One region of the Agarivorans sp. OAG1 genome, then DNA from elsewhere that is predicted to be linked to it. Evidence: predicted binding sites of a transcription regulator. Region 1 holds the regulator's gene; the other holds the start of a gene.
What was found. Region 1 encodes sigma-54, which starts transcription at its own class of promoters, with help from an activator protein. Its sites were predicted from a motif close to GTTGGCACGNNNNTNGNNT; they were not measured.
Positions count from the first base shown of each region.

Region 1 (12,218 bases):
CGCTTGGCTAATTCCCTGAGCGCTTGGCATCGCATCGTAGCCATTAAATAACGCCACCCAAACTACTGTTATAGCAAACACCGCGCTTTTAATAATGCCATTGCCAATATCTTGACCAAATTCTATTGAAGCTGCGGTAATTGACCAAAAGCTGCCGTTATCCACACCAAGCCACTCAACACCAACCAAAAATCCGCCCCATATGCCTACCAAATTAAACATTAAAGTAAGCAAGGGCATGGCAATAAAACCAGCCCATAAACGTGGAGCGATCACCCGTTTAAGTGGATCAACGGCCATCATTTCCATGCTAGAGAGTTGTTCGGTGGTTTTCATCAAACCTATTTCGGCTGTTAACGCTGAGCCAGCTCGACCTGCAAACAACAATGCAGTGACCACTGGGCCAAGCTCGCGTAACAGCGATAACGCCACCATAGGACCAAGACTGGTCTCGGCGCCAAAATCTACCAAAATGTGGTAGCCCTGTAGAGCGAGTACCATGCCAATAAACAGACCGGAAACCACAATAATAGGCAGAGACTGCACACCTACTACGTAAATCTGGCGGATAGTATCTTTAAGTAATTGTTTGCTAGGTAAACATAGTAGAGCATGCCAAAGCATTAAGCTGGCACGGCCTAGTGCACCAATACGTAATAAGGTGTTGCGGCCTAAGGCTGCAATAGCATCAATCATAAACTCGCCTTTAATGCTTGCGCGTAATCTTCAGCAGGATAGTGAAATGCCGCGGGCCCATCAGCCTGACCTTGCAGGAATTGGGCTAATCGAGGGTCAGGGTTATTAGCAATCTCTTCAACCGTCCCTTGTGCTAGAACACTGTGACCATCAATAACAAAGACATAATCAGCGATACTTAGCACCTCATTCACGTCATGAGAAACGATGACTGATGTGAGTTGCAAACTTTGATTCAAGCCTTGAATAAGCTTAATCAGTACGCCCATCGAGATAGGATCTTGACCAACAAAGGGTTCATCATAAAGAATAATTTCTGGCTCTAAAGCAATCGCTCGAGCGAGCGCCACACGACGCGCCATACCACCAGATAAATCGCCAGGCATTAACTCGGCTGTTCCGCGTAGGCCTACTGCCTGCAATTTCATCAACACTAAGTTACGCAGCACTGGCTCGGGTAGCTTGGTATGTTCACGCAGTGGAAAAGCAACATTTTCAAAAACGTTAAGGTCGCTAAATAAAGCGCCACTTTGAAACAACATGCCAATACGTTTACGCAACTTGAACAAATCACTGCGCTTTAGTTGATGAACATCTTGACCATCAATCAGCACTTGGCCAGCAGTCGGCTTTAGCTGACCACCAATTAATTTAAGTAGTGTTGTTTTGCCAATTCCACTAGGCCCCATAATGGCTGTCACTTTGCCGGTTGGGATATGTAGGTCCAAGCCATCAAAAATGACTTTATCACCGCGCTGAAACGCCAGTTGTTTTACTTCAATCAAACTATCTGCCACTCCGTGAGCAATCTTGATTGGCCAAGGCAGACATATTATTGAGATAATTGCTTACACTCAAGGCTAAACTCTTCCCTTTTACCGGGAAAATGCCGACAATGCCTCGATTTTTTTGCATCGCGGATATTTTTTAATTTAAGGACTTGCATGCTAGTTGAATGTTTATTGTTAATTGTTGGCTTAGCATTATTGGTATGGAGTGCCGACCGTTTTGTTTTTGGTGCGGCTGCTATCGCCAATAATTTTGGTTTATCACCAATGATTATTGGCTTAACCATTGTGGCCTTAGGCTCGTCGGCGCCCGAAATTATGGTTTCTGCCACCGCATCTTTAGAAGGCAAAATGAATACCGCGGTGGGTAATGTCATTGGCTCTAATATTACCAACATTACCTTGGTTCTAGGTTTAACTGCGCTGCTCAAACCCTTACTGGTATCTTCTTCTACTCTGTTTAGAGAATTACCGATGGTGTTAGGTGCTACCGCAGTAGCGGGCTGGGTATTACACGACCAACAACTGGGTTACCTTGAAGGGGTTGTTCTACTTACCTTATTTATAGCGCTTATGGCCTACTTAATCGTTAACTCCCTACGCCAACGTAGTAGCAACACCGTAGACCCAATGGTTGAGGAAGCAGAATCGGAAGTCCCCAATGACGTACCAACTGGTAAAGCATTGTTTTGGTTAGCGGTAGGTATGGTGGTGCTACCTCTTAGCGCTGACTTATTAGTGGGCTCGGCCTCCGAAATTGCCCGCTACTTTGGTATGAGTGACCTCGTTATCGGCTTAACCATTATTGCCATCGGCACCAGTTTGCCAGAGCTAGCTGCTTGTATCGCAGGCGTGATAAAAAAAGAAGACGATTTGGTTTTAGGCAACATTATTGGTTCTAACCTTTTCAATATTTTGGCTGTATTGGCTGTACCTGCCATGTTGGCGCCAGGTCCTATCGACGCCAACGCAGCGGGCCGCGATTTTTATGTGATGATGGGTGTAACCGTGGTGCTGTTTGTCATGGCCATGGGTTTTGGTAAAAGCCGTAAGATTTCTCGTTGGGAAGGCGGCTTATTGTTAAGCGGCTTCATAGGCTACCAAATGCTATTATTCTTAGCATAAGCCGCTGTTGTCACTAATTTTAAAACTAAGGGGAAGTGAGTGTCATTTGATTACATCGCTGTTGCTAAGCGAGTACTAGAAATTGAAAGCTTAGGTATTGATAACCTTCACCAATATATCGACCAAGAATTTGCGGCTGCCTGCGAGATGATACTGGCCTGTAAGGGTAAAGTTATCCTCACAGGCATGGGTAAATCGGGTCATATCGCTAACAAAATTGCAGCCACCCTAGCATCTACTGGTACACCGGCTTTTTTTGTCCATCCTGGCGAAGCCTGCCATGGTGACTTAGGCATGATCGCCGCCGACGATATCGTATTAGCTTTGTCTAACTCAGGTGAATCTGAAGAAATATTGTCTCTTTACCCGGTGTTTAACCGCATTGGTGTGCGCTCGATTGCCATGACTAGCAACCCCAACTCATCCATGGCAAAGCAGGCCAACTATCACTTGTGCATCTCGGTGCCACGTGAAGCCTGCCCCTTAGGGCTAGCACCAACAGCAAGCTCTACAGCTACCTTGGTAATGGGCGATGCTCTAGCAGTTGCTTTATTAGAAGCTCGTGGCTTTACAGCCGATGACTTTGCCCTGTCCCACCCAGGCGGAACCTTGGGCAAAAAACTGCTACTAAGTGTGAGCGACTTAATGCTAACTGGGGAACAAATTCCACTAGTAACAGTCGAACAAACTATTCGCGAAGCGCTATTCGAAATCACAGCCAAAGGTTTAGGCATGGTGGGAGTACTTGATTCCAAGCAGCAGCTGGCAGGCATTTTTACCGATGGCGACTTGCGTCGTATCCTTGATCAGCGCATCGATATTCACGATACCCAAATTGGCCAAGTGATGACGCAAAACCCCAAAGTAATTGACAACAATTGGCTAGCCTTTGATGCCTTAAAGTTAATGAAAACCAAGTCAATTAACGGTTTGTTTGTGCTAAACAACAAAGCCGTTGTGGGTGCATTTAATATGCATACCTTATTACAAGCCGGAGTTTACTAGTGACAATTAACACGCCCTATGGCGCGGTAAGCCAAAGCAATTTTGACGCGGCAGCAACAATTAAACTTTTAGTTTGCGATGTAGACGGGGTTTTCTCAGACGGTCGCATTTATATGGGCAATGACGGAGAAGAACTTAAAGCCTTTCATACCCACGACGGATTTGGCATTAAAGCGCTACTGAATATCGGCGTCGAAGTCGCTATCATCACCGGCCGCCAATCTAATATTGTGCAACAGCGTATGCAGGCTTTAGGAATTACTCGTATCTACCAAGGCCAACAAGACAAACTCGTCGCCTACCAGCAAATGCTTGAACAATTGTCATTAGCTTCTGAAAACGTAGCCTATATTGGCGATGATGTGGTCGACACCCCAGTAATGCGCGCCTGTGGTTTAGGTGTAGCCGTGCAAGATGCTCATCCCTTGTGTAAACAAAGTGCCAACTTTATCACCCAAACCCGTGGCGGTTTTGGTGCGGTTCGAGAGCTTTGCGATCTAATACTGCAAGCAAAAGGCGAGCTTGATAATGCCCAAGGTATGAGTGTATGAATCGCCCAACTTGGTTCTTTGCAGGCTTATTTCTCCTAGCCTTGGTGCTGTGGCAGCTTAGTCCTTCGGAAACTAAGCAGCTAAGTGCTAAACGCGAAGCCAGCAAACCAAACTTTGTTGCCGAAAAGCTCTACAGCGTGAGTTTTGGCGAAGATGGTAGCCCGCGCTATCGGATCTACGCTGAGGAAATGGAGTTTTTTGAACAACTTAAGCACACAACTTTTGCTCAACCAAAGATCTTAGTGTACCCAGATCCAAGCCAACCTGTATGGCAAATTGTGGCCGATCACGCTACAGTACAGCAGCAGCAAAACGTCATTTTAAATGACAATGTAGTAATTAAAAATTTAAGCCGTGGCGAGTATGTTCGCGACTTAATAACCGAAAAATTGGAGATCGACCTGCAAACAGAAACCATGAGCAGCGATCAACCTGTTACCGTTTATGGCCCTTCATACGAACTGTATGGCGTTGGCATGGACGGTGATTTAGCCAACGAAATAGTGACTTTATTAGATGATATCGAAGCGGTTTACCACAACCCACAAGAGTAAGTTAGCAATTGCAGCTAGCTTGTTTATGTTTTCTTGGGGTTCACAAGCACTAGAAGACGACTTCAACAAACAAATTATTGTTGATGCTGACCGCCAGCAGGTCAATATCAAAGAAAACCGAGTCACCTTTTACAATAATGTTGTGGTGACTCAAGGCTCGATTAAAATGCACGCCGAAGAGCTAAGCGTTATTGGTAGTGAAGAAAAAGGCAGCGAAGTTATGATTGCTAAAGGCGAACCCGCAACGTTTTATCAATTACTTGATAGCGGCAAGCCAATTGAAGCTGAAGCGAACGAAGTGCGCTACGACTTAAAAACCCAAACGCTAACACTCACTACCAATGCTCAACTCAAACAAGAAGAGAGCTTGGTAAAAGGTAAAATGATCAAATACAGCATCAACAAACAAGAAATGGTGGCACAAGGCGACGAAAACAGCCGTGTAACTACTATTTTCCTACCGCAGCAACTTGACGAACTAACGCCCAAGGAAGACCAGCAATAATGAGTACCCTAATTGCTGAAAACCTAGCCAAAGCCTACAAGGGCCGTAAGGTAGTCAAAAACGTTAGTCTAAATGTAGAAACCGGTAAAATTGTTGGCTTGTTAGGTCCAAACGGCGCTGGCAAAACAACTACTTTTTACATGGTGGTGGGTTTGGTGCCTCGTGACCAAGGCCGCATCCTCATCGATGATGACGATATTTCTAGTACAGCGATGCATACCCGCGCACGCAAAGGCATTGGCTACCTTCCGCAAGAAGCGTCTATCTTTCGCCGCTTATCTGTGGAGAAGAACATTCTCGCCGTATTAGAGACCCGAAAAGACCTCGATAAAGAGCAACAAATTGGTGCATTAGACGACCTTCTTGAAGAGTTTCACATTGGCCATATTCGCAAAAACCTAGGCATGAGCTTGTCAGGTGGTGAACGCCGAAGAGTTGAGATTGCTCGAGCGCTAGCCGCCGCACCTAAGTTTATTTTGCTTGACGAACCCTTCGCAGGGGTAGATCCTATTTCTGTTATCGATATTAAAAAGATCATTGAACATCTACGTGATCGCGGTCTAGGTGTACTAATTACCGACCACAATGTTCGAGAAACTCTCGATGTTTGTGAGCATGCCTATATCGTTAGCCAAGGCGAATTGATAGCCTCAGGAAAGCCAGAAGAAATTCTCGAAAACGAACATGTGAAACGAGTTTATCTCGGAGAACAATTCAAGCTATAGTTAAAGTGCAAGTTTAAAAAAAGACAATAAGAAGAAGGAACAGCGGTAGTTAATGAAAGCATCTTTGCAGTTGCGTCTTGGTCAGCAGTTAACCATGACCCCCCAGTTACAACAGGCCATTCGCTTACTCCAGCTTTCAACACTGGATTTACAGCAAGAGATTCAAGAGGCTCTGGAAAGTAACCCTCTGCTTGAGGCGGATGAGTCTCACGCCAGTGATAGTGACGCAACCGACGCTAAATCTGCCAACGAGAAGTCTACCGAGGCCGAATCCACTGCTGACATAGACAACAGTCAAATTGAAGCAGGCGATGCCATTAATCAAGAAACTGTTTCTGACGACCTTCCTGTTGACTCTACTTGGGACGATATCTACAGCGCCAGTTCTGCCCCAGCCAGCTCATCTGGCAGCGCGGTTAGCGATGACAACGATATGTTGTTTCAGGGCGAAACTGTCGACTCTTTACAAGACCACTTATTGTGGCAAATGCAACTCACTCCATTTAGTGAAGTAGACCAAGCTATTGCTTTAGCCATTATTGATGCAGTAGATGAATCGGGCTACCTCACCCAAGACTGTGAGCAGCTACTAGAGGGCTTACGTTCAAGCGATAACAATGACTTAGATGTAGAGCTAGATGAAGTAGAAGCAGTACTTAAACGCATCCAACATTTCGACCCTGTTGGTATTGCGGCTCGCTCACTGCAGGAGTGCCTACTGATTCAACTAAGCCGTTTTGTTGAAGATACACCTTGGCTAAATGAAGCCAAAGATGTAGTTTCAAATCATATTGATGTATTGGCTAATCGCGATTTTCGTCTATTAGCCCGCAAAACCAAACTTAAAGAAGACCAGTTACGCGAAGTCATGCGTTTGATTCATACGCTTGAACCTCGACCTGGTAACGCGGTTGAGCCTAATCAAGCCCAGTATGTTATTCCGGATGTATCGGTTGTAAAACGCCAAGGCCGCTGGGTTGTAGAGCTCAACCCAGATGCAATGCCTAAGTTGCGTGTTAACTCCCACTATGCATCTTTAAGTAAAACCTCTACCAACGCTAACGATACCCAGTTTATTCGTAGCCACTTACAAGAAGCCAAGTGGTTTATTAAAAGTATCGAGAGCCGAAATGAAACCCTATTAAAAGTATCCAACTGCATTGTTCATCATCAACAGGCGTTTTTTGAATATGGCGAAGAAGCCATGAAGCCAATGGTACTGAACGATGTAGCAGAAGCTGTAGAAATGCATGAATCCACTATTTCCCGGGTAACCACCCAAAAATTCATGCACACACCTCGCGGCATCTTCGAACTTAAATATTTCTTTTCTAGCCATGTGGCTACCGATGGCGGGGGTGAGTGTTCGTCAACCGCTATTCGTGCATTAATCAAGAAACTGGTAGCTGCCGAAAATACCAGTAAACCACTCAGCGACAGCAAAATTGCTGATATTTTGGCAGATCAGGGGATCAAGGTGGCAAGACGTACGATCGCTAAATATCGTGAGTCTTTAGCAATTCCACCTTCTAACCAACGTAAGAGCCTTATCTAAGGCCACTAAAAGGGGAAGATATCTATGCAAATTAACCTTACTGGACACCACGTAGAAATAACTGAATCTTTGAAAGAATATGTCCACACCAAGTTTGCCAAACTCACCCGACGATTCGATCAGATCAATAACGTTCACGTCATCCTCAACGTAGAAAAACTGAACCAAATTGCTGAAGCCACATTACATTTAAACGGCGGCGAAGTATTTGCAACCTCTGAGCATTCTGACATGTATGCCGCCATCGACAGCCTGATTGATAAACTTGATCGCCAAGTCATCAAACATAAAGAAAAACTTAACAAACGTTAGCCCCCCCATGCAACTAAATAAAGTACTTAGCTTGGACTGCACCCAAAGTGCAGTTCAATGCTCTTCAAAAAAACGCGCCCTAGAAATAGTGAGCGAACTGGCTGCCAAACAGCTTGATACCACTACCCAATGCATTTTTGAAAGCTTGTTAAATCGAGAAAAAATGGGCAGTACAGGTATTGGCCAAGGCATCGCTATTCCTCATGGCCGTATCGACAACCAGCATCAAGCCACAGCGGTTTTCTTGCGTTGCGATCCCCCTATTTCCTTCGATGCAATAGATAACAAGCCAGTAGACTTGGTATTTGCATTACTAGTACCCGAAGATCAATGTAAGCAACATCTTAATACTCTTGCTCAAGTAGCTGAAAAACTTAACGATAAGCAAATATGTAAACAACTTCGTTGTGCACAAAGTGATGACGAATTGTACGACATCATGGTAGCCTAATACTCTAATCAGCCTTAGGGATTATCATGGAACTGATCATCGTTAGTGGGCGCTCGGGTTCAGGTAAAACCGTCGCCTTAAGAGTATTGGAAGATCTCGGCTACTATTGCGTCGACAACTTGCCGGTTGTGCTTTGGCAATCACTTATCGACAACTTAAAAAAAACCTATTCTAAAGTAGCAATTAGCATTGATATTCGAAATCTTCCCGATGAGCTATCACCGGTAGGACAGCTAATACGAGATGCAGGGCCTGACATTAATCTGTTAAGCATTTTTTTAGATGCGAAAGATGAAGCGCTGATCCGCCGTTACAGCGAAACACGCAGGGTACACCCGCTTAGCCAAAGCAACTTATCTTTAGCAGAAGCGATTGAATCAGAAACCGAGCTATTAGCCCCCATTTCTAGAAATGCCGATTTGCGTATCGACACTTCCCGTTTATCGGTACACGAGCTAAGCGGCTTGATTCGCTCACGCGTTACTGGTGACCAACAACAACAGCTAATTTTGGTGTTCGAATCCTTTGGATTTAAAAATGGTGTGCCTAACGATGCCGACTACATGTTTGATGCGCGTTTTTTACCTAACCCGCATTGGCAAGAAGAGCTACGCCCACTTACCGGCTTAGATAAAGCCGTGCAAGAATACTTGGCTGCGCAGCCTTTAGTTACCCAATATATCGAGCAGATTAGCCAGTTATTGCAATCTTGGTTACCGCATTTAGAAGCTAACAATCGAGCCTATTTAACCATTGCGATTGGCTGTACTGGCGGGCAACATCGCTCGGTGTATGTGGCCGAGCAGCTTGCTAGCCTTTTTAGCGCTCATCGAAAAATACAACGACGCCACCGAACTTTGGAACATCGCCTTGAAGCTCACTAGACAAGTAGTAGTAAAAAACAAATTAGGTCTGCACGCACGTCCTGCCACCAAGTTGGTTGAGCTGGCTCAGCAATTTGACGCTGAGCTGAGTATTATCGACGGTGAGAAAACGGCTTCTGCTGCCAGCGTTATGGGTTTACTGGTACTAGCCAGTGCGCAAGGAAGTACGTTAACCATAGTATCTGAAGGTGCAGACGCAGAAGCCGCTCTAGATGCGGTTCAAGCCCTAGTAGAAGCTAACTTCAACGAAGAATAAATCTATACGCAATAAAGCCAAGCTACAATTAGCAAGCAGTACATAACAAAATAACAATAGGGATCGCTTATGCCAGAAGAGATGGAGTTAAACCCTAATCAGCACAAACGCTTACAGGAGCTAAACCAAGCCCTCGACAGCGGTATGTTCGTGCATGTTAGGCGCATGCTTCATCAAATGCCTCCCTGTGACGTAGCACTATTACTAGAATCTAGCCCACCAGCAGGGCGTAAAGTGTTATGGCAACTTACCGACCCCGAGCAACATGGTGAAATTCTCGAAGAGCTAAACGAAGATGTAATGGAAGGGGTACTTCAGTTAATGGCACCAGAAACACTGGCCGCCGCAACTGAAGGCATGGACACCGACGACATCGCTTATGTACTAAGAAGTCTGCCCGACAGCGTGTACCAAGAAGTTCTTGAGCAAATGGATGGTCAAGACAGGCACCGTGTAGAAGCTGCTCTAGCTTACCCTGAAGATACTGCTGGCAGTATCATGAATACCGATACCATTACCTTACGGGCCGACGTAAGTATCGATGTGGTATTGCGCTACTTACGTTTACGTGGCGAACTGCCAGAGGCTACCGACGCCCTGTACGTAGTTGACGAAGATGACTTGCTACTGGGCGACATTCCTTTATCTACTCTGCTTACAGTAAGCCCCAACGTTAATGTTCGAGAAGTAATGGATGGAAACGCAGAAACCATCCATGTATCTATGGATGAAAACGACGTTGCAGCTTTATTTGAACGCCATGACTGGATTTCGGCTCCAGTAGTTGATGAACAAGGTAAACTGCTAGGCCGGATCACCATTGATGATGTGGTCGATATTATTCGCGAAAATGCCGAGCACAGCATGATGGGTATGGCGGGCATGGATGATGATGAAGATACCTTTGCCCCAGTGGTTAAAAGTACCCAACGCCGCACCTTTTGGTTAGCAGTAAACCTGTGCGCGGCCTTAGTGGCGGCCTCCATCAGCAATATGTTTGAATCTACCCTAGAGCAGTTAGCCACCTTGGCCATTTTAATGACGATTGTACCCAGCATGGGCGGTATTGCTGGTAATCAGACCCTTGCTTTGGTTATTCGTGGTTTAGCTGTGGGGCATATTGGTGAAGGCAATTCACGTTGGTTAATAGGCAAGGAAGCTGCGATTGGCATGCTAAATGGGATTATCTGGGCAACTGTCATTGCCTTGGTAGTTACTCTATGGAAAGGCGATTGGACCTTAGGGATTATTATTGCTGGTGCGATGTTTATTAACATGTCACTGGCCGGTTTAGCCGGCGTAACTATTCCGCTGTTAATGAAGAAATTTAAAATTGACCCAGCACTAGCTGGCGGTATGGCCTTAACCACCGTGACTGATGTAATGGGGCTATTTTCTTTCTTAGGGATGGCCACCTTAGTGCTGGCCTAAACGACAGAGTTATCTGGTCAACGGCTCTTAACCTGTTCAAACAACAAGGTTAAGAGCTGAGAATTAACGCCTAGCTACCTGCTACTTTCATTGATGAGATCAGCACCGAGCCCGACTGAATTGCGCTTTCTTTATCAAAGTCGTCAGCGATCGCCACGATATTGGCAAACATCTCTTGCAGAGTGCTGGCCACGGTAATTTCATGCACAGGGAAAGCAATCTCGCCGTTTTCGACCCAGTAACCTGCTGCGCCACGTGAATAATCACCAGTTACGGTATTTACCCCTTGGCCCATCATCTCTGTCACTAGCAAGCCGGTGCCCATTTGCTTAAGTAACTCTGCGCGACTTATGCCACTGTGCTTAACCTTCCAGTTATGAATACCACCAGCATGGCCGGTGCTTTGCATTCCTAACTTACGCGCTGAATAACTGGTAAGTAAGTAAGTTTCTAACTTACCGTCAGCAATAATGTGCTTCGCGGTTGGTGCTACGCCTTCACTATCAAATGGCGTACTCGACAAGCCTTTTTTAATAAATGGGTCTTCGTAAATCGACAACCAACTAGGGAATAATTGCCTGCCTAAGCTATCTAACAAGAACGACGAACGACGGTACAAGTTACCACCACTAATGGCCCCAACTAAATGACCAAATAACCCACTGGCTACATCTTGGTCAAATACCACGGGTACTTCGCAGGTAGAGATTTTTTGGCTATTTAAGCGCCCTAGGGTTTTTTGCTGGGCTTTAGCTGCTATGGTTTCAATACTATCAAGATCTGCAAAATCACGCGCCACACTGTAGGCATAGTCACGTTGCATCTCTTTTTCGCCAGCAATTAGCATGCAACTAATGCTATGACGACTAGTTGGATAACCGGCTAAAAAGCCGTGGCTATTGCCATATACCTTCACACCATAATGGCTATTGATGTTAGCGCCATCACTCGCCTTAATTTGTGGATTGCGCAAAGCAATATCTTCGCACTGCTTAGCCACATCAATAAAATAATCAGGTTCTAAGGGATGAGGATGAAATAACTCTAGATCAGGAATATCGCTAGCTAGAAGTTGCTTGTCGGCAATTCCAGCGGCAGAATCTTTCGATGTGTATTGCGAGATATCATAGGCAGCTTTCACTGCATTTTTTATCGCTTCTGGGCTTAAGTCTGAGGTTGAAGCACTGCCCTTACAATTAGCTGAGTATACGGCGATGCCTAAGGCGCCATCGTGATTAAACTCCAAAGTCTCAACCTGTTGATCACGGGTTGCTACACAAATCCCGGTTTGCTTTGAAATCGATACTTCAGACTCATCGGCACCCAACTGTTTGGCTTGCTCTAAGGCGAATTCCACCGCCTGCTTCAATTGACTTAACT
Region 1 covers NZ_AP028990.1:4,018,205-4,030,422, forward strand. Annotated here, with positions in the region: gene mlaE (lipid asymmetry maintenance ABC transporter permease subunit MlaE) at 1-693, opposite strand, end outside; gene OAG1_RS18245 (ATP-binding cassette domain-containing protein) at 693-1,493, opposite strand; gene OAG1_RS18250 (calcium/sodium antiporter) at 1,641-2,609, shown strand; gene OAG1_RS18255 (KpsF/GutQ family sugar-phosphate isomerase) at 2,649-3,614, shown strand; gene kdsC (3-deoxy-manno-octulosonate-8-phosphatase KdsC) at 3,614-4,165, shown strand; gene lptC (LPS export ABC transporter periplasmic protein LptC) at 4,162-4,719, shown strand; gene lptA (lipopolysaccharide transport periplasmic protein LptA) at 4,745-5,224, shown strand; gene lptB (LPS export ABC transporter ATP-binding protein) at 5,224-5,949, shown strand; gene OAG1_RS18280 (RNA polymerase factor sigma-54) at 6,002-7,504, shown strand; gene hpf (ribosome hibernation promoting factor) at 7,529-7,816, shown strand; gene ptsN (PTS IIA-like nitrogen regulatory protein PtsN) at 7,824-8,267, shown strand; gene rapZ (RNase adapter RapZ) at 8,294-9,151, shown strand; gene OAG1_RS18300 (HPr family phosphocarrier protein) at 9,138-9,407, shown strand; gene mgtE (magnesium transporter) at 9,477-10,838, shown strand; gene pmbA (metalloprotease PmbA) at 10,909-12,218, opposite strand, start outside.

Region 2 (12,218 bases), 630 kb from region 1:
GTGGATTGGTTGCAGTGACAGCCGAGTACCTGCCAACCAGATTGCTGGATTACCCCCTGGTGAAGTATTTGTTCACCGCAATATTGCTAATGTGGTAGTGCATACCGATTTAAACTGCTTGTCGGTTATTCAATATGCTGTAGATGTACTTAAAGTTAAGCACATTATTGTTACCGGTCATTACGGTTGCGGTGGCGTGTTAGCGTCGATGGAAAACGAACAGTTTGGTTTGATTGATAACTGGCTACGCCATCTTAAAGATGTTTACCGTTACCATGAAGCGGAGCTGGATGCTATTGAAGACAAGAAGCAGCGTGCCGACCGTTTATGTGAGTTAAATGTGGTGGAGCAGGTTAAAAACGTATCGCAAACTTCTATCGTGCAAAATGCTTGGAGTAAAGGCCAAGACTTATCGGTACATGGTTGTATCTACTCTATTCAGAATGGCATTTTAAACAATCTAGATATCTCGATATCTGGCAACAGTTAGACTGTATTATTAATGATAAAAAAACGCGGCCATGGCCGCGTTTTTTGTTGGTGTGTTTGTAAGCCTAGGCTTTTTCGGCCGAGGCCAAGCTGGTATCTGATTCACCGTGAGGAAGATGTACTTCTTCTTCAGATAAGCCTGCTTGAGGATTGTTGTAAGTCTCTACGTTTAAATCGCCTTCCGATTTAGCTACAGCAACCGTCACCATGCTATCACCAGTAATGTTTACCGCTGTGCGCACCATATCTAACAAGCGGTCTACACCAATAATTAGCGCAATACCTTCTACCGGCAAACCAACTTGTTGCAATACCATTGCTAAGGTAATTAAACCAACACCAGGAACACCTGCGGTACCTACTGACGCAAGCGTTGCCGTAACAATAACCATTAAGAAATTGCCTGCGGTTAGGTCAATGCCATACACCGTTGCAATAAAGATAGTGGCAACACCCTGCATAATTGAGGTGCCATCCATGTTGATGGTAGCGCCTAAAGGTACGGTGAACGAAGCTGTTGAGTTACGTACGCCTAGCTTATGAGTAGCTGTTTCCATAGTGACTGGAATAGTTGCATTTGAAGAGGCAGTACTAAAAGCAAATACGATAGCTTCACGCATTTTCTTAATGAAAATAAGCGGGTTTAAGCCAGTCAGTACTTTTAATAGTGAAGGGTAAACCAACAAGGCATGCAGCAGTAATACAACCAATACCACCATGAAGTAGCTGAGTAAGCTAGCAATCGCGTCAAAACCAATTTCAAAGAACAGCTTCGCTAGTAACGCAAATACGCCGTAAGGGGCTAGGTTCATTAAAATGGTTACTAACTTCATGATTACTACATTGAAGTCTTCAAAGTGTTTACCAATGCGCTTGCCTGGCTCACCAGAAATGGCAATTGCGATACCAAATAACAATGCAAACACGATGATTTGCAACATGTTGCCTTGAGCCATCGAGGCAATAGGGTTATCGGGGAACATATCAATGATAACTTGGCTAATGCTTGGCGCTTCTTTCGCAACAAAGGCTGCTTCGGTAGTTAACTCTATGCCAGTACCTGGGCGAATAAGCAGTGCAACTGCCATGGCCAGTGAAATGGCTATCGCAGTAGTGGCCAAATAGAGTAGTACTGTTTTACCGCCAAGGCGGCCTAAGCGAGCAGTGTCTTTCATTGAAGAAACACCACACACTAAAGAAACAAATACCAATGGAACCACTAACATCTTCAAGCTTGATACGAAAATCGAGCCAGTGATATTGAGGATGCCGTCAACGATGTAATCTTTGACTAAGATAGACTCAGCAAAAAAGGTTTGTAAGAACACCCCTAAGCCAATACCGGTAATCATACCTATTAGTATTTTATGAGTAAGACTCAGTTTTGAATCGTTTTTCATTTCCCTTCTCTCTGTATTTTATGCAGGATTTAACTCTGCATATAACCTAAAGTTGCGCGCATAGTATCACAGGTTATAAAAATAGCCATTTTTAGCACTGCGACGGGTAATTTTGTTGGTTTTATGAGCTAAATGTGTGATCGCTTGCTCAATACCTAAGCACTCTTGGATAATTTGCGAGAATAGGTTTTTAGTGAGTTTTTTTTATTTTTTCCCTTGAAAAGCAATTTGCCGCCCCCACTTAGTTCTCAACAACGAAATATTAGTTACAACCAGAATTTGGAGAACACCATCATGGGTAGAATTATTGGTATCGATTTAGGAACCACTAACTCTTGTGTTGCAGTACTAGACGGCGACACCCCTAAAGTAATTGAAAACGCAGAAGGCGATCGCACAACGCCTTCAATTATTGCGTTTACCGACGACGGCGAAACTTTAGTAGGCCAACCTGCTAAGCGCCAAGCGGTTACTAACCCAAAGAACACTGTATTCGCTATTAAGCGTTTAATCGGCCGTCGTTTTACCGATGACGAAGTTCAACGCGATATCGAAATCATGCCTTTCAACATTGTTAATGCTGACAACGGTGATGCTTGGGTAGAAGCCAAAGGCGACAAAAAAGCGCCACCACAAATCTCTGCAGAAGTTTTGAAAAAAATGAAGAAAACTGCAGAAGACTACCTAGGTGAAGCGGTAACAGAAGCAGTTATTACTGTTCCTGCTTACTTCAACGATTCACAACGTCAAGCAACTAAAGATGCTGGCCGTATTGCTGGTCTAGATGTTAAACGTATTATCAACGAGCCTACTGCCGCTGCATTTGCTTACGGCGTAAACAACGCTAAAGGCGACAACGTAGTTGCTGTTTACGACTTAGGTGGTGGTACTTTCGATATCTCAATCATTGAGATTGACGAAGTTGATGGCGAGAAAACCTTCGAAGTATTAGCAACCAATGGTGATACTCACTTAGGTGGTGAAGACTTTGATAACCGCTTAATCAACTACTTAGTAGAAGAATTTAAGAAAGACCAAGGTTTCGACCTTAAGCAAGATCCACTGGCTATGCAGCGCTTAAAAGAAGCGGCAGAAAAAGCTAAGTGTGAGCTATCTTCAGCGCAACAAACAGATGTAAACCTACCTTACATCACAGCTGATGCTTCAGGTCCTAAGCACTTAAACATCAAAGTAACTCGCGCTAAGCTTGAGTCTTTGGTTGAAGAATTAGTTCAACGTTCACTAGAGCCATTACGTATTGCACTGCAAGATGCTGACCTTTCAGTTAGCGACATCAACGATGTAATTCTTGTTGGTGGTCAAACTCGTATGCCACTAGTACAAAGCGCTGTAACCGAGTTCTTTGGTAAAGAGCCACGTAAAGACGTTAACCCTGATGAAGCAGTTGCTATGGGTGCTGCTATTCAAGGTGCGGTATTGTCTGGCGACAAAACTGACGTACTACTACTAGACGTTACTCCATTATCTCTAGGTATTGAGACAATGGGCGGCGTAATGACTCGCGTTGTAGAAAAGAACACCACCATCCCAACTAAGGGTTCACAGGTATTCTCAACTGCCGACGATAACCAAAGTGCGGTAACCGTTCACGTAATTCAAGGTGAGCGTAAGCGTGCTGCAGACAACAAATCTTTAGGTCAATTCAACCTAGAAGGTATTCGTCCTGCACAGCGTGGCGTGCCACAAATTGAAGTAACCTTCGATTTGGATGCCGACGGTATTTTACACGTGTCTGCTAAAGACAAAGATACCGGTAAAGAGCAGAAAATTACCATTCAAGCATCATCTGGTTTGTCGGATGACGAAATCAACAAGATGGTAAACGAAGCTGAAGCAAACGCTGAAGAAGATAAGAAGTTTGAAGAATTAGTTCAGGCTCGTAACCAAGCTGATGCACTTGTACACGGTACTCGTAAGCAAATTGAAGAAGCTGGTGAAGCACTTCCTGCTGAAGATAAAGAGAAAATCGAAGCTGCAGTTAGCGAGTTAGAAACCGCTAGCAAAGGCGAAGATAAAGCAGAAATTGAAGCGAAAACTCAAGCTTTAATCGAAGCGTCTCAAAAACTAATGGAAGTAGCACAGCAACAAGCTCAAGCGAATGCTGGTGAAGCAGACGCAGAGCAAGCGGCTCCTGCCCAAGACGACGTTGTTGATGCTGAGTTTGAAGAAGTGAAAGACGACAAAAAATAATTTGTCTAAACACTTTTAGTAAGTAAATAACGGGCGTTGTGTGAACAACGCCCGTGTGTCTATCAAAAGCCATTACTTTCAACTGGTTTAGTTGCGAGAAAGTAGAACACCCATTATGTCAAAACGCGATTATTACGAAGTTCTTGGTCTAGGCAAAGATGCCGGCGAGCGAGAAATTAAAAAAGCCTACAAACGTCTGGCGATGAAGTTTCACCCTGACCGTACTAAAGGCGATAAAGCTTCTGAAGAGAAATTCAAAGAAGTTAAAGAAGCCTACGAAGTACTGAGTGATGCTCAAAAGAAAGAAGCTTACGATCACTATGGTCACGCTGGGGTTGATCCAAACCGTGGCGCTGGTGGTTTTGGTGGCGGACATGGCGACTTTGGCGATGCGTTTGGCGACATCTTTGGTGATATTTTTGGTGGTGGACGCGGTGGCGGCGGTGGCCGTCGTCAGCCTCAACGTGGCTCGGATCTTCGCTACAACTTAGAGTTGAGCTTAGAGCAAGCGGTTAAAGGCGTTAAGAAAGAAATCCGCGTACCTACTTTAGTACACTGTGAGCAGTGTAATGGTAGCGGCGCTAAAAAAGGTTCAACACCAAAAACTTGTGGTACCTGTCATGGCCAAGGCCAAGTGCAGATGCGTCAAGGCTTCTTTGCTGTTCAGCAAGCCTGTCCTACCTGTAAAGGTAAAGGCTCAATTATTTCAGATCCTTGCCATAAGTGTCATGGCGAAGGTCGTTACGAGCGCTCAAAAACACTATCAGTTAGCATCCCTGCTGGCGTTGATACTGGTGACCGCGTTCGTTTATCGGGTGAAGGTGAAGCGGGCGAGAGCGGTGCTCCAGCCGGTGATTTATATGTACAAGTACATGTTAAAGAACACCCAATCTTCCAACGTGAAGAAAACAACCTTTACTGCGAAGTACCGATTAGCTTCACCTTAGCTGCCTTAGGTGGCGAGATTGAAGTACCAACCTTAGATGGTCGAGTTAATCTAAAAGTACCTAACGAAACGCAAACTGGTCGTATGTTCAGAATGCGTGGCAAAGGAGTTAAATCGGTACGTGGTGGCCCAATTGGCGACTTAATCTGCAAAGTAATTGTAGAAACGCCGGTTAAGCTTAACGAAACGCAAAAGCAGCTACTTAAAGACTTTGAAGAAAGTTGTGGTGGTTCTGCGAGCAGCAAGCACAAGCCTAAGGCTGAAGGCTTTTTCGACGGTGTTAAGAAGTTCTTTGATGACTTAACCAGTTAATCAAAAAACTTAAAGAAAAGCGGCTATAAGCCGCTTTTTTTATGCTTATTGCTCACTGATATTGTCTCATTACCAACGTTCCAAGCAGCCCTTTGACTATGTTATTCTTTGTTAAAAATCATTAGGTAGCATGATGATAAGTCTTGTTTTAGGTGGCATTAGAAGTGGCAAAAGCGCTTGGGCTGAACAGCAGTTTCAAAGTAACAGTGAGCTTAAGCCTGTATATATCGCTACAGCGAAGGCGAGTGATGAAGAAATGAGCCAACGGATTGCTCATCATCGCTCTTTGCGTAAAGCTTCTTTTAAGACTCATGAATTGGATTATTCTAAAGAAGTGTTAAGCCAAGTGGTACTGAGTTACGCCGCTAAAAAGCAGCCAATATTGTTAGAATGCATGTCTACTTGGTTAGGGTGGTGGCTATGCACCAATAAATCTGTAGACCAGCAGTTACTCGATATTCAACAGCAATCTGCCGCATTACTGGCAAGCTTGGATCAACTGGATAGTGATGTTGTTATCGTGAGTAACGAAGTGGGTTTGGGTTTGGTATCAGACAATGCCTTGGGGCGTAGGTTTGCTGATGAACTTGGGCGACTAAACCAAGCCTTAGCAGCAAAAGCCGATAAAGTTGTATTTGTTAGTGCTGGCTTACCGCTAGTATTAAAGGAGTGATTGCCGATATAGGCAGTAATGAAATGGAATGCATGAATGAATAAGATCTTAAAAAACGCCATTATTGTTAGCTCAATTGCAGTTTTGCTTAGCTGCTCTGCTTCTCCTACTGGGCGCAAACGGGTGTTACTTTATGATGACTCAAAAATGAGTGCCTTAGGCGCTCAGTCTTTTGAAGAAATCAAAAAACAAGAAAAGATTTATACCGACAAAGCCACTAATGATTATGTTGCTTGTGTTTCAAACGCGGTTACTGCAGAAATCCCCGGTCATTACGGTGATGAAGACTGGGAAGTAGTGGTATTTGATTCTGACCAAGTAAATGCGTTTGCCTTGCCCGGTGCACATGTGGGCGTATATACCGGTCTAATCAAGGTGGCCGAAACTCCAGATCAGTTGGCAACGGTTATAGGCCATGAGATAGCACACGTATTGGCGGAGCATAGCAACGAGCGCTTATCACAAAATCAAATTGCTGGAATAGGCACCGCAGTAGCGGCAGTGGCGATTGGCGTAAGTGATGATGTAAAACATAAGGGCGCCGCTATGGCTGCACTTGGTTTAGGAGTGCAATACGGCGTGCTATTACCTTATGGTCGTACCCAAGAAAGCGAAGCAGATTTAATGGGCTTAGACTTAATGGCCAGTGCCGGTTTTGATCCTCGTGCAAGTGTTTCTCTTTGGCAAAATATGGCTAAAGCGGGTGGTGGTTCAGTACCAGAGTTTTTGTCAACTCACCCTTCAAATCAAACGCGTATCTCTGATTTAGAAGAGCGGATGCCACGTGCCATTCAACTAGAAAAGCAAGCCATTGCCCAGGGTAAATCACCGCAGTGTATTCGACCCGCGAGTTTTGATGCTAAAGAGACTTCTAAAGAGTCCGATGTCGATAAAACTAGCTAGTCTTAGTGATGCCGAAGACATCTGCCGGGTTCAGCGACGAAGCTGGCAGCATGTCTACTCTCAGCAACTCATTTCCGATATGTTCCAAGCCCTACCATTTGAACTGCATCAGCAACTGTGGTTGCAACGTCTTAGCAGTGAAGAAAACCAAATTTGGGTATTAAAAACGACTGGCATACAGGGCTTTTTAATGCTGGAAAAGCAAATGCCAGAGGTTGAATTGGCGGCACTGTATTTACAACCAGATATCATTGGCCATGGCTGGGGCAGAGCTTTATTGGAACAAGCTTGTCAGAGCACTGCGCAGAAGGATGTGTACTGCTGGGTGATGCAAGATAACCCGCGTGCAGAGGGCTTTTATCGCCATATGGGCTTTAAATTTACTGGTGAGCAACGCCAAGTAGAATTTGCCAGCAGTTACTTTGTTCAAAAAAAGGCGCATTTAGCCGCAGACCAACGGTTTTTCTAGTGACTTTGTGGTAACCTTTTGGCTCTTTTTAACGATCAGAATTAAGAGTTCAAATGAGCGATAAATATCAAGGCGCAGCAGCGCAAGCAAGTTACGGCTACGGCCTTCAAATTGGTGAGCAAATTGAGCGTGCAGCATTCGACGGCTTAGAAGTGAATGCAATGCTTGACGGTATTCGTGACGTAATGCAAGGCGCGCAACCACAGCTTGATGAAGCAGTTATTAGTGCGGCTTTCCAAGAAATTACTAAAGAAATTGAAGCAAAAAAAGCTGAGCAACATAAAGAAGCTATGGCTGAAGGCGAAAACTTCTTAGCTGATAACGGCAAACGCCCAGAAATCAATAAAACTGAATCTGGTCTTCAATACGAAGTATTAGTTGAAGGTGAAGGCGAATCGCCAAGTGCTAGCAGCAAAGTACAAGTTCACTATGAAGGTACCTTAATTTCTGGTGAAGTATTCGATAGCTCTGTACAGCGCGGTCAACCTGCAGAATTCCCAGTAAATGGTGTAATTAAAGGTTGGACTGAAGCACTACAACGTATGAAAGTGGGTGACAAATGGAAGCTATACATTCCTCAAGAGCTTGCTTACGGCTCTCAAGGTGCGGGTGCAGCAATTCCACCATTTGCAGCCCTAGTATTTGAAGTTGAGTTACTAGCTATTCTTGGTTAATAGAAAACTCAATTAAAAGAAGCCGGCTTTAAGCCGGTTTTTTTATGCGCCAAAATTGTGCGCGCCTGTTCTAAGTTAGTGAATTTTATGAAAAAACACGAATACTCCTTTAGGGGTAATAGTGTTTGTAAGTTAATGATTTTTGGTGTTAAAAAAATGTGATCTAGATCTTGGCACATCCTTAGCTACTCCCTAAGTGTTATCACAAATTAGTTACTTCCAAATGGGTATTAGGAGCAGGGAATGCAGAAATCAGCACCATTAAGCTTACAAAAAATCATTAAGACGACCATCGCCGCTGCAGTGGTATCAGCCAGTTTTATTGGCTTTAGTCACGCAGAAGTGGGAGAGCCAGAGAAGGAAGATCTTAAGTTTGGTTTTATTAAACTTACCGACATGGCTCCACTTGCAGTGGCGTATGAAAAAGGCTACTTCGAAGACGAAGGATTGTATGTTCAGTTAGAAGCACAAGCTAACTGGAAAGTATTATTGGACCGCGTAATTACCGGTGAGCTAGATGGCGCTCACATGTTGGCTGGCCAACCTCTAGGGGCAACCATTGGCTTTGGTACTAAGGCCGACATTATCACCGCGTTTAGCATGGACTTAAACGGTAACGCTATTACCGTATCAAACGACATTTGGGCACAGATGAAACCGCACGTGCCACATAAAGATGGCAAACCTGTTCACCCAATTAAAGCCGATGCGCTTAAGCCGGTAGTTGATAGTTACATCGACCAAGGTAAGCCATTTAACATGGGCATGGTATTCCCAGTGTCTACGCATAACTACGAGTTACGTTACTGGTTAGCTGCTGGCGGTATTCACCCTGGTTACTACGCGCCGCATAAAGGCGATACCTCAGGCAAAATTGATGCTGATGCGCTGTTGTCTGTAACGCCACCTCCGCAAATGCCATCAACCATGGAAGCAGGCACTATCTACGGTTACTGCGTGGGTGAACCTTGGAACCAACAGGCCGTATTTAAGGGTATTGGTGTTCCAGTTGTTACCGACTATGAGATTTGGAAAAACAACCCAGAGAAAGTATTTGGTGTAAGTAAGGGTTGGGCTGATGAATATCCAAATACTCACATTCGCGTAGTGAAAGCGATGATTCGTGCAGCCAAGTGGTTGGATGAAGAGAACAACAAAAACCGCCCAGAAGCCGTTAAGATTCTTTCTAAAAGCCAATATGTTGGTGCCGATTACGACGTAATTGCCAACAGTATGACGGGTACCTTTGAATACGAAAAAGGCGATAAGCGCGAAGTGCCAGACTTTAACGTGTTCTTCCGTTACAACGCGACTTACCCTTACTACAGTGATGCAATTTGGTACCTAACGCAGATGCGTCGTTGGGGACAAATTTCAGACAACAAACCAGACTCTTGGTACATGGATATTGCTAAGAAAGTATATCGCCCAGACATTTACGCAATTGCTGCTAAAGAGCTAATTGCTGATGGAGTGATTGATGCTAGCGAGTTTCCTGATTTTGCTACCGAGAGTGGCTTTAAACCGCCACAAAAACACTTCATTGATAACATTGTTTACGATGGTTCAAAACCCAATGCGTATCTTGATAAGTTTTCGATTGGCCTGAAAAAAGACGACAAGATCTAAGCCGAATCGTTATTGAGAGCAGCCGGGCTTAAGGGCCCGGCATCGAGATTTGCAAAAGGAGTTGTAGAGATGAAAGACAAGTTAATTCACTCTTTAGAAACTGTAGGATTAAGCCCTATGGTACCAGTGGTTCGCTTGGCCAGCGGTGAAAACCCAAAGCAGCAATGCACCGAAATATTTGAACGAATAGGGCTGCCTATTTTGGCCATTGCTTTGTTCTTGTTGTTGTGGAGTGTATCGGCGGCAAAAGTACAAACTAGCCTAGGTACCTTGCCTGGCCCAGCCCAAGTGTGGGAGCAATATCAAGGCTTAGTGGTTGAGCATAAAGAGGAGCGTGCGAAAGAAGAGGCCTTTTATGAACGCCAAGAGGCTCGCAATGCGAAGAAACTGGCTAAAAATCCTGATGCAAAAGTAAAAATACGACCTTACACCGGTAAAGAAACCTTTTTTGACCAGATACTTACCAGTTTATATACAGTGTTTACCGGCTTTATACTAGCCAGTTTAATCGCTATCCCAATTGGGGTTGCCTGTGGTTTGAATAAAAAACTCTATGGCGCAGTTAGCCCGATTATCCAGATTCTCAAACCGGTTTCGCCATTAGCGTGGTTACCAATAGTTACCATGGTGGTGAGTGCGGTTTATGTAAGCAGTGACCCAATGTTTTCTAAGTCATTCGTGACTTCGGCCATTACAGTAACTTTATGTTCGCTATGGCCAACACTAATTAACACCGCGACCGGCGTTGCATCTATTGATAAAGACTGGTTAAACGTTGGGCGAGTGATTCAGTTACATTGGTCTAAGCAAGTGACTAAAATTGCCATTCCAGCTTCTCTGCCAATGATATTCACCGGCTTGCGTATTTCACTCGGTATCGGTTGGATGGTACTTATTGCTGCAGAAATGCTCGCGCAAAACCCTGGTCTAGGTAAGTTTGTGTGGGATGAATTCCAAAACGGTAGCTCTAACTCACTGGGCCGTATCATGGTGGCAGTAGTAGTGATTGGTTTAATTGGTTATGTACTTGACTGGTTAATGGTAAGCCTACAAAAAATCATTTCTCATTCAAGCCCAGAAAGTGCTCGATAGGATAAGGAAAACATTATGTCTCAGTATTTAGAAATCGATCACGTTAGCATCGATTTTCCAACTAAAAATGGTCCTTTCCGAGCGTTAAATGGGGTGGACTTAAAAATTGCAAAGGGTGAGTTTGTATCCTTAATTGGCCACTCAGGTTGTGGTAAATCTACGGTGTTAAACATTGTTGCGGGTCTATATAACGCAACAGAAGGTGGTGTGGTATTAGAAGGTAAAGAGGTTTACCAACCGGGCCCGGACCGCGCTGTAGTGTTTCAGAACCACTCGTTGCTGCCTTGGCTTACTGCTTACCAAAATGTTGAGTTAGCTGTAAAAGAAGTGTTTAAGGGGCAAAAATCTAAGGCTGAAATGAAAGACTGGATTGAGCACAACCTAGAGCTTGTTCATATGAGCCACGCCTTGCATAAACGCCCTGATGAGATTTCGGGTGGTATGAAGCAGCGTGTAGGTATTGCCCGTGCATTAGCTATGCAACCAAAAGTGCTGTTAATGGATGAACCGTTTGGCGCGCTAGATGCGCTAACTCGTGCTCACTTGCAGGATTCTTTAATGGAAATCCAGCAAGAGTTAAACAACACAGTAATCATGATTACTCACGATGTAGATGAAGCGGTATTGTTGTCTGATAAAATCGTGATGATGACCAACGGGCCAGCGGCAACCATCGGCGAAGTGCTTGATGTTAAACTTGAGCGACCGCGTGACCGAGTTGCTCTCGCTGATGACCAAGAGTACAACCATTATCGCTCGCAAGTGCTTAAATTCCTTTATGAGCGTCAACGTAACCCGGCACAAGCTACAGAGAAAGCTAAACCAAAGTTGGTTAAATCAGGTGAAGCCGCGTAATTATTACTGTTTAAACCGCTGTTACTCAGTTTTTTCCTAACAAGAAAGGCCACTACTTGTAGATAGTGGCCTTTTTAGTGCGTGTGCTTCTCAATAGAACAAATAGGTTTTTAAGCACTTTAGGTTCATATTTAGGCTAAACCTCGTTTTATATAGCTTGCTTTGTTATAGTCGAGCCACAAATTAAGACGGGTGTGGCCGGTTTCAAAGGAGAATAAACATGTCGCAAGTTAGAGTGGCAATTGTTGGTTGTAATGGAAGAATGGGTAAGAATTTACTCGAAGCAGTAAATCAAAGTTCGGCCACAACCTTAGGTGCGGCAACAGAACGCCCTGGTTCAAGCTTAATCGGTGTTGATGCTGGTGAGCTAGCTGGTTTAGGCAAATTAGATATCGCCATTGTAGATAACATTGAGCAAGCAAAGGATGATATCGATGTAATCATTGATTTTACTGCACCTGTTGTTACTTTGGCTCATGTTGAGTGGGCACGCGCCAACAACAAGAAGATGGTTATTGGCACAACCGGATTTAGTGATGAACAAAAGCAGCAGTTAAAAGATGCA
Region 2 covers NZ_AP028990.1:3,393,085-3,405,302, reverse strand. Annotated here, with positions in the region: gene can (carbonate dehydratase) at 1-490, shown strand, start outside; gene OAG1_RS15550 (dicarboxylate/amino acid:cation symporter) at 555-1,889, opposite strand; gene dnaK (molecular chaperone DnaK) at 2,184-4,100, shown strand; gene dnaJ (molecular chaperone DnaJ) at 4,216-5,358, shown strand; gene cobU (bifunctional adenosylcobinamide kinase/adenosylcobinamide-phosphate guanylyltransferase) at 5,492-6,031, shown strand; gene OAG1_RS15530 (M48 family metallopeptidase) at 6,068-6,934, shown strand; gene OAG1_RS15525 (GNAT family N-acetyltransferase) at 6,915-7,403, shown strand; gene OAG1_RS15520 (FKBP-type peptidyl-prolyl cis-trans isomerase) at 7,457-8,077, shown strand; gene OAG1_RS15515 (CmpA/NrtA family ABC transporter substrate-binding protein) at 8,321-9,706, shown strand; gene OAG1_RS15510 (ABC transporter permease) at 9,776-10,798, shown strand; gene OAG1_RS15505 (ABC transporter ATP-binding protein) at 10,811-11,653, shown strand; gene dapB (4-hydroxy-tetrahydrodipicolinate reductase) at 11,874-12,218, shown strand, end outside.
Region 2: a site for sigma-54 is predicted at 8,247-8,265, ahead of OAG1_RS15515 (CmpA/NrtA family ABC transporter substrate-binding protein). Genes of this name have one in related genera too.